Regions from separate parts of the Sphingomonas sp. BRN-1R genome, predicted to be linked through region 1. Evidence: predicted binding sites of a transcription regulator. Region 1 holds the regulator's gene; the other holds the start of a gene.
The links. The regulator LexA, encoded in region 1, represses DNA repair genes until DNA is damaged. The targets are predictions, from matches to a motif close to GTTCCNCNCTTGTTCT.
Positions count from the first base shown of each region.

Region 1 (4,450 bases):
TGCTGCCCGATCCTTGGGGCTGGCGGCTGGCGGCGCTGGCGGCGACGGGCGTTTCGCTGGCAGCGCTCGCGGTGGCGCGCGGCGATCGGGCCGGGCGGGCGGTGGCCGTGGCGGCGCTGCTGGTCGCGGGCGGCATATTGCTCGTGTGGGTGCGCGCCGAAGCCGTCGGGGTGAAGCCCGTCGCCGGGCAGGTGATGGCGACGTTCGAGGCGCGGGTCGAGCGGCTCGATCCGCTCGCCGCGCGCGATCTCGTCCGGCTGCGGTTGGCGCCGCTGCACGTGATGCCGGACGGTAAGCATCCGGCGGCGGTGCTGCCCGCGCATGTGCGCGTCAACCTTGCGACCAAGGACGTGCCGGCCGGGCTGGGTGAGGGCGCGACGATCCGGCTCGGCGCGCGGTTGATGCCGCCGCCCGGCCCGGCGGTGCCCGGCGCGTACGACTTCGCGCGCGTCGCCTGGTTCGACGGCATCGGCGCGACCGGGCGCGGGCTGGCACCGGTGACGGTGCTGACGCCGGGCGCGGCGGCCGGGGGGCTGGGCGCATGGCGGGCGGCGCTGTCGCTGCACATCCAGCACAGCGCGCCGGGCGGGGCGGGGGCGATCGCCGCCGCGCTGGCGACCGGCGACCAATATGCCATCTCCGAAAGCGACGCGGATGCGATGCGCCGCTCCGGTCTCGCGCATCTGCTGTCGGTGAGCGGGCTGCACATCACCGCCGCCGTGGGCGCGGTGATGCTGATCGTCGGGCGATTGCTCGCGCTCAGCCCGTGGATCGCGCTGCGGCTGCGCGTGCCGATGATCGCGGCCGGGGCGGGGGCGCTCGCCGCGATCGGCTATACGCTGCTGACCGGTGCGGAGGTGCCGACGGTGCGATCGTGCGTCGCCGCGCTGCTGGTGTTGGTCGCGCTGGCGATGGGGCGCGAGGCGATCACCTTGCGGCTGGTTGCGGCGGGCGCGTTCGTGGTGTTGCTGCTGTACCCGGAGGCGCTCGCGGGTCCAAGCTTCCAGCTTTCGTTCGCGGCGGTGGCGGCGATCGTGTCGCTGCACGAGCACCCGGCGATGAAGCGCTGGTTCGGCCCGCACGAGGAGCGACGCTGGCGCGCGATGCTGCGCGAGCTGGTATCGCTGCTGGTCACCGGCGTCGTCGTCGAACTGGCGCTCATCCCGATCTCGGTGTTCCACTTTCACCGTGCGGGCGTGTACGGATCGGTCGCGAACATCGTCGCGATCCCGCTGACCACCTTCGTGACGATGCCGTTCGAGGCGCTTGCGCTGCTGTTCGACGCGATCGGCGCGGGCTGGCCGTTCTGGTGGGTGACCGCGCGCTCGCTCGACCTGCTGCTGTGGATCGCGCATGCGGTGGCCGCGCTGCCCGGTGCAGTGGCTCCGCTGCCGGCCATGCCATCTGGCGCATACGCGCTGATGGTGGCGGGCGGTCTGTGGATTGCGCTATGGCGGACACGATGGCGGCGGCTCGGCGCGGTGCCGCTGGCGGCGGGCGCGGTCTGGGCGCTGCTGACGCCCGTGCCCGATCTGCTCGTCACCGGCGATGGCCGCCATGCCGCGATCCGCACGCCCGGCGGCAATCTTGCGGTGCTGCGCGACCGCACCGGCGATTACACCGCCAACACCTTTGCGGAGAACGGCGGCATCGTCGGCGTGCCGCTGCTCCTGTCCGAACAACCCGATGCGCGGTGCAGCCGCGACCTCTGCGTCGTCCAGCGCACCAGCGGCGGACGGCGCTGGCGCATCCTGGCAACGCGCAGCGGCTATTTCGTACCCACCGAGCAACTCGCGCCGCTCTGCAAGACAGTCGACATCGTCATCAGCGAGCGCCGTCTGCCGCGCGCCTGTAGCCCACGCTGGCTCAAGCTCGACCAGACGACGCTCGCGAAGACCGGTGGGGTCGCGATCACGTTATCCACCGCGAACATCGCCACCGTCGACCAACCGGGTGACCGTCACCCGTGGCGGATCAATCGTAGCGACGCAGCAACCCGGCGAGCTTACCCTGGATCCGCACCTGCGCGGGGGCGTAGCGCTGCGGATCATAGGCGCGGTTGGCGGGATCGAGCCGAACCATCGCGCCCTCGCGGCGGAAATACTTGAGCGTCGCCTCAGCCTCCTCGATCAGCGCGACGACGATCTCGCCGTCGCGGGCGATTTCGGTGCGGCGGATCAGCGCGTAATCGCCGTCGAGAATGCCAGCATCGACCATCGAGTCCCCGGCTACCTCCAGCGCATAATGTTCGCCGCCGCCAAGCAGCGCGGCGGGCACGGCGAGCATCGACTGACCCTCGAACGCCTCGATCGGCACGCCGGCGGCGATGCGGCCGTGCAGCGGGATCTCGACAACATCGTTCGCAGGCTGCGGCAGCGTGCGCACGTTGGAGGGGGCGGGCGCCTCAGCCGTCGCGGCGGCTTTCTTCGGCGGCGCGGTCCGTTCGGGCATGCGCAGCACTTCGAGCGCACGCGCGCGATTGGGCAGGCGGCGGATGAACTGCCGCTCCTCGAGTGCGCTGATGAGACGATGCACGCCCGACTTGGATTTCAGATCGAGCGCCTCCTTCATCTCCTCGAACGAGGGCGACACCCCAGTTTCCTCAAGGCGGTCATTGATGAAGCAGATCAGCTCGTGCTGCTTGCGGGTGAGCATCGCGTTCCTCCGTCCGAACAGATGCGGAACCAATATGGAACAATGATAGGCCCGTCAAGGACGATCCATCACCAAAGTGGCAGGATTTCCACCGAGTCGCCGGCCTTGGCCGGGGCTGCGTGCGGCGCGCGGACGACGAGGCAGTCGGCGCGTGCCAACGTGCGCAGCATCGAGCTGTCCTGAATGGCCGCGACGAAGACACGGCCGCCACGCGTCTCCGCACGCAGATAGTCGGTGCGGTGATCGTTGGCAGGCAGATCCTCACCGAGAACCGCGCCGGTACGACGCGGTGCAGGATCGGCGGCACCGCTCATGAACGCGATCAGCGGGCGCAGGAACAGTGTCGCGGTGACGAACGCGGATACCGGATTGCCGGGCAGGCCCAGCACCACCGCGCCGTTCAGCCGCCCGGCCAGCATCGGCTTGCCCGGGCGCAGCGCGATCTTCCAGAAGTCGAGATTGCCGCCGGCCGCCTCAAGCGCAGGGCGCACCAGATCGTGATCGCCGACCGACGCGCCGCCGGTGGTGACGAGAATGTCGGCATCCACGGCAGCGAAGGCCGTGGTGATCGTATCGAGCCGGTCGGGCAGGATGCCGAGATCGACCACCTCGACCGGGAGGTCCGCGAGCATCGCCGCGAGCATCGCGCCGTTCGATTCGGGCAGCGCCCCCGGCGGCAGCGGCGCGCCGGGTGCGACCAGTTCGTCGCCGGTCGCAACCGTGGCCACGCGGATCACGCGGCGCACCGGTAGCGTGCCGTGTCCGCCGGTCGCGGCGACCGCGATGCGGGCGGCGGTCAGCCGCTCGCCGCGCGCGACCAGCACCTCGCCGGTGCTGAAATCGAGGCCTTTGCGGCGGACGTTGCGGCCGACGTGGGCGGGGCCGTCGCCGACGAGGCGCAGGTGCTCGCCGTCGCGCGCGGCCTCCTCCTGGACCAGCACCGTGTCGGTGCCGTCGGGCATCGTCGCGCCGGTGAAGATGCGCACCGCCTCACCCGCGCCGACCGCGCGCGGGAACGGCGAACCCGCCGCGCTCTCGCCGATTACGGCGAACGGGCCGGGCAGATCGCCGAAGCGCAGCGCATAGCCGTCCATCGCCGACAGATCGGCGTAAGGCTGCGTCCGCAGCGCGCACACGTCGTCCGCCGCCCAGCGCCCGGTGGCGGCACGGATCGGCGCGTCCTCGCGTGCGACCGGCGCGGCGAGCGCGAGCAGGCGCGCGAGTGCGTCTTCCACCGGCAGCAGGGCGGGCATCTAGGCGGTGTCCTCCGGCGCATGCCAGTCGCCCGATTTGCCGCCGCGCTTCTCCAGCAGCCGAAGCCCTGAGATCACCATCGCCTTGTCGATCGCCTTGGCCATGTCGTAGATCGTCAGCAGCGCGACGCTGGCAGCGGTGAGCGCTTCCATCTCGACACCGGTCTTGCCCTCGGTCGCGGCGGTGGCGGTCACGGTGACGCCATCCTGGTCGGGCGCGAGATCGACCGCGACGCGGGTCAGCGGCAGCGGGTGGCACAAGGGGATGAGGTCGCTGGTGCGCTTGGCCGCCATGATGCCGGCGATGCGCGCGACCGCGAGCACGTCGCCTTTGAGCGCGGTGCCGCTGCGGATCGCCTCCGCAGCCTGTGCCGACATGGCGATGCGCCCGGTGGCGATCGCCTGCCGCGCGGTGACGGCCTTGCCGCCGACATCGACCATGTGCGCCGCGCCGGACGCATCGAGATGGGTGAGCGCGCTCACCCGACCAGCGCCCGCGTCGCCGCCTCCACATCGTCCTGCCGCATCAGCGCTTCGCCGAT
Region 1 covers NZ_CM173236.1:1,720,938-1,725,387, forward strand. The annotation lists partial or broken gene AC3ANX_RS07925 (ComEC/Rec2 family competence protein) at 1-1,970, shown strand, start outside; gene lexA (transcriptional repressor LexA) at 1,975-2,655, opposite strand; gene AC3ANX_RS07935 (molybdopterin molybdotransferase MoeA) at 2,724-3,908, opposite strand; gene moaC (cyclic pyranopterin monophosphate synthase MoaC) at 3,909-4,391, opposite strand; gene trpC (indole-3-glycerol phosphate synthase TrpC) at 4,388-4,450, opposite strand, start outside.

Region 2 (4,450 bases), 790 kb from region 1:
CAAGCATGGCCGCAGCCTCGCGCCGGTGCGCGCCGATCCGGGGCAGCTCGAACAGGTCGTCGTCAACCTTGCGGTCAACGCGCGCGATGCGATGCTCAGCAAACCGCCGCAGGGTGGCGCGGTGCTGTCGATCCGCACCTTCGCCGTCACCGCCGCCGACGTGCGGCGGATGGGGTCGGACATCCTGCCGATCGCCGATTACGTCGCGCTCGAAGTCGCCGACAATGGTGCGGGTATTCCTCCTGAGATCCTGCCCAAGATCTTCGAGCCGTTCTTCACCACCAAGGAGGTCGGCAAGGGCACCGGGCTCGGGTTGTCGACCGTCTATGGCATCGTCAAGCAATCGGGTGGCTATATCTTTGCGGAATCCAAGGCGGGGCAGGGGGCGGTGTTCACGCTCTATCTGCCGGTCCACACCGCCTCGGTGCCGGTCGCCGATACGGTGATCGTGCCGCCCAAGAAGCCGCTCGACCTGTGGGGCAGCGGCACCATCCTGCTGGTCGAGGACGAGGACATGGTGCGCGCCGTCGCCGAACGCGCGCTGACGCGGCAGGGTTATACCGTCCTCACCGCCGAACATGGCGAGGCGGCGCTCGAACGGCTCGCCAGTCAGCCGCGCCCCGATCTGCTCGTCACCGACGTTATGATGCCGCTGATGGACGGGCCGACGATGGTGCGCCACGCCCGCAAGCGCTACCCGGACCTGCCGATCCTGTTCATGTCGGGCTATGCCGAGGAGACGCTGCGCAAGTCGATCGATCTCGACAACGTCGCATTTTTGGCCAAACCGTTTTCAGTTCAGCAGCTTGCCGAGGCGGTGCGCGCGCTTATGACGGCAAAAGGGCTTGGTGCGGGCGGGGGTTGACGGTTATGGGCGAATCATGGGCGCACCGCAGAATATCCTGATCGTCGAAGACGAACCGCTGATCGCAATGATGCTGGAGGACTTCCTCGAGATCCTCGACAAGGTGCCGGTCGGCACTGCCGATTGCTGCGCGGCGGCGCTGGAGCTGGTCGAGGCGGGGGGGATCGACGCCGCGATCCTCGATCTCAATTTGCGTGGCGGCGAGACCAGCCTGCCGATCGCCGACGCGCTGGCCGAGCGGAACATCCCGTTCGTGTTCGCGACCGGCGGCTCGCACGACAGCGTGGCGGAACGCTTCCGCGACCGGCCGTCGCTCGCCAAGCCGTTCACGATGGATGGCGTGTCGAAGGCGTTAGACGCGCTCGCCTGACCTCGTCGCCCCGGCGCAGGCCGGGGCCGCTGCATAATCTGGCTAGCCGATTGCTCCGAAGTGAGCGGCCCCGGCCTGCGCCGGGGCGACGATGACACGAAATTGTAAGTTCCGCTCTTGTTCTCCCGGAACAAATAGGATACGAAGCCTCCAACGCGCATTGTATCGGTGCGCACAACGGTTTAGCGATGGAGGCTCCTGTGGCGGCATCTTTGAAGGTCATCGACTCCAAAATGGCAGCATCCAATACCAAGGCCGCCGACGAGCGGCAAAAGGCGCTCGAAGCCGCACTCGCGCAGATTGATCGCGCGTTCGGCAAGGGCTCGGCGATGAAGCTCGGCTCCAAGGAGACGATGCAGGTCGAGGCGATCTCGACCGGCTCGCTCGGACTCGATATCGCGCTTGGCGTGGGCGGCCTGCCGCGCGGCCGCGTGATCGAGATCTACGGGCCGGAAAGCTCGGGCAAGACCACGCTCGCGCTCCATGTCATCGCCGAGGCGCAGAAGACCGGCGGCACCGCTGCCTTCGTCGATGCGGAGCATGCGCTCGATCCGGTGTATGCCAAGAAGCTTGGTGTCAATATTGACGAACTGATCGTCTCGCAGCCCGACACCGGCGAGCAGGCGCTCGAAATCGTCGACACGCTCGTGCGCTCGAACGCGATCGACGTGCTGGTTGTCGACTCGGTCGCCGCGCTGGTGCCGCGCGCCGAAATCGAGGGCGAGATGGGCGACAGCCATGTCGGCCTTCAGGCGCGTCTCATGTCGCAGAGCCTGCGCAAGCTGACCGGCTCGATCAGCCGCTCGCGTTGCATGGTGATCTTCATCAACCAGCTCCGCATGAAGATCGGTGTGATGTACGGCAATCCCGAGACGACGACGGGCGGCAACGCTCTCAAATTCTACGCCTCGGTCCGCCTCGACATTCGTCGCACCGGCCAGATCAAGGACCGCGAGGAGATCATCGGCAACACCACGCGCGTCAAGGTCGTCAAGAACAAGGTCGCCCCGCCGTTCAAGCAGGTCGAGTTCGACATCATGTACGGGCAGGGCGTCTCCAAGATCGGCGAGATCCTCGATCTCGGCGTGAAGGCCGGGCTGGTCGAGAAATCGGGCGCGTGGTTCAGCTACGACAGCGTGCGCATCGGTCAGGGTCGTGAGAACTCGAAGAACTTCCTGCGGGAAAATCCCGAGATGTGCGACCGTCTCGAAAAGGCGATCCGCAGCCGCACCGACAAGGTCGCCGAAGAAATGATGGCCGGTCCCGAGGACGACGACGCCGAAATGTGAGGTAGCGCCGCCGCTCGGGTGGCGGCGCACTCTTTCTTTTACGCGACGTGCCCTCACACGCCGCGAAGCCCGGAAAGGCCCGCGTACGCCGCGGGCCTTTCAGCATGTCGCGCCGCAGCATGCGCCGGTCGCCCTTGCCGGAGGTTTTCGGAACCGTCTTGCACGGCATGCGCTGAGCGCTCCGCGAAAGGAGCCGGCATGACCATCATCGTCCATCATCTCGAGAATTCGCGGTCGCAGCGCGTCTTGTGGTTGCTCGAGGAACTCGGCCTGCCGTACATCGTCCGCCGTTACGCGCGCGATGCCAGGACGATGCTCGCGCCCGAAGCGCTCAAGCGCATCCACCCGCTCGGCAAGTCGCCGATCGTCGAGGATGACAGCCACGTTCTGGTCGAGACCGGTGCGATCGTCGAATATCTGGTCGAGAAAGGCGATGGCCGCTTCGCCGCGCCCGCGCATCGGGGGGCGGCTTTGCGTTACCGCCAGTTTCTTCATTACGCCGAGGGCTCGCTGATGCCGCCGCTGTTGGTGTCGCTCGTGCTGAGCCGTGTGCCGGTGTTCGGACGCGCGGCGATCAAGCGTTTCCGGCCGATGGTGGAGGTGCATCTCGACTATGTGGAAAGCGTGCTGGCGGATCATCCGTGGTTTGCGGGCGACACGATTACCGCCGCCGACGTGATGATGAGCTTCCCGCTCGAGGCGGCGCGCAGCCGCGCCGGGCTAGACGCGAGTCGCCCGGCGACGATCGCCTGGCTCGACAGGATTCATGCGCGCCCCGCCTATCAGGCGGCGCTCCAACAGGGTGGCGCTTACGCTTACGCGGGGTAGGTCGGGCGATCTTTCGGGAATCTATATCATCAGGCGCCTTACCTAGGGCGACGCGACGAGACGGCTTTCACCAGCGGTGCGAGCGCGATCTCGATTCGTGCGGGGGGCGATCTTCACCGGCGATCCTCAGGTGAGCCGATTCCACAGCGGTTCGCCGACACCGTTCGTCTGCCCTACGCCGACATGCGTTTGCGGGGTTCCGCGCCGCCGCGTTCGCTCCGGGCAGAACGTATGCGTACAATGTTCGCGGACGTCGCCCAGCCTTTGTCGCGGAGAACGCACTTACCCCCGCGATCGAATCGACGTCACCGCTCCCGCTACGCAGGATCGTTGTCACCCGTGATGGCTGAACCCATGGCTCGGTGCATGCGGCGGCTCGATCTCGGCGGGTAGCGGCTCCTCGAAGCCGCCTTCCCAGCGCGCCACGACGCTCGCCGCAATCGCGTTGCCCACCACGTTGGTCGCCGAGCGGCCCATGTCGAGGAACTGATCCACGCCGATGATGAGCAACAGCCCCGCCTCGGGAATGCCGAACTGCGACAAAGTCGCCGCGATCACGACGAGGCTCGCGCGGGGCACGCCGGCGATACCCTTCGATGTCACCATCAAGGTCAGCAGCATGACGATCTGCGTGCCAAGCGCGAGGTGGATGCCATAGGCCTTGGCGATGAACAGCGCCGCGAAGGTCATGTACATCATCGAACCGTCGAGGTTGAACGAATAGCCGAGCGGCAGCACGAAGCTGGCGATCTTGGCGGGCACGCCGAACCGGTCGAGCGCTTCGAGTGTGCGCGGGAAGGCGGCCTCGGACGATGCGGTAGAGAAGGCGAGCAGCGCCGGTTCGCGGATGTAGCGGAACAAAGTGCCCGCCCGCCTGCCGATCACCGCGAACGCCGCGGCGCCGAGCGCAATCCACAAGGTCGCCAATCCGAAATAGACGCTGCCCATGAAATAGGCGAGCTTGAATATCAGCGCCGGCCCGTGTTCGGCAAGCGCGGCGGTGATCGCCGAGAACACCGCGATCGGCGCCAGTCGCATTACGTAATCGGTGATCTGAAGCATCACCGCCGCCAGCCCCTCGGCCGCCGCGACCAGCGG
Region 2 covers NZ_CM173236.1:2,514,098-2,518,547, reverse strand. The annotation lists gene AC3ANX_RS11480 (hybrid sensor histidine kinase/response regulator) at 1-865, shown strand, start outside; gene AC3ANX_RS11475 (response regulator) at 882-1,235, shown strand; gene recA (recombinase RecA) at 1,436-2,524, shown strand; gene AC3ANX_RS11465 (glutathione S-transferase family protein) at 2,723-3,352, shown strand; gene AC3ANX_RS11460 (dicarboxylate/amino acid:cation symporter) at 3,686-4,450, opposite strand, start outside.
Region 2: a site for LexA is predicted at 1,344-1,359, ahead of recA (recombinase RecA). Genes of this name have one in related genera too.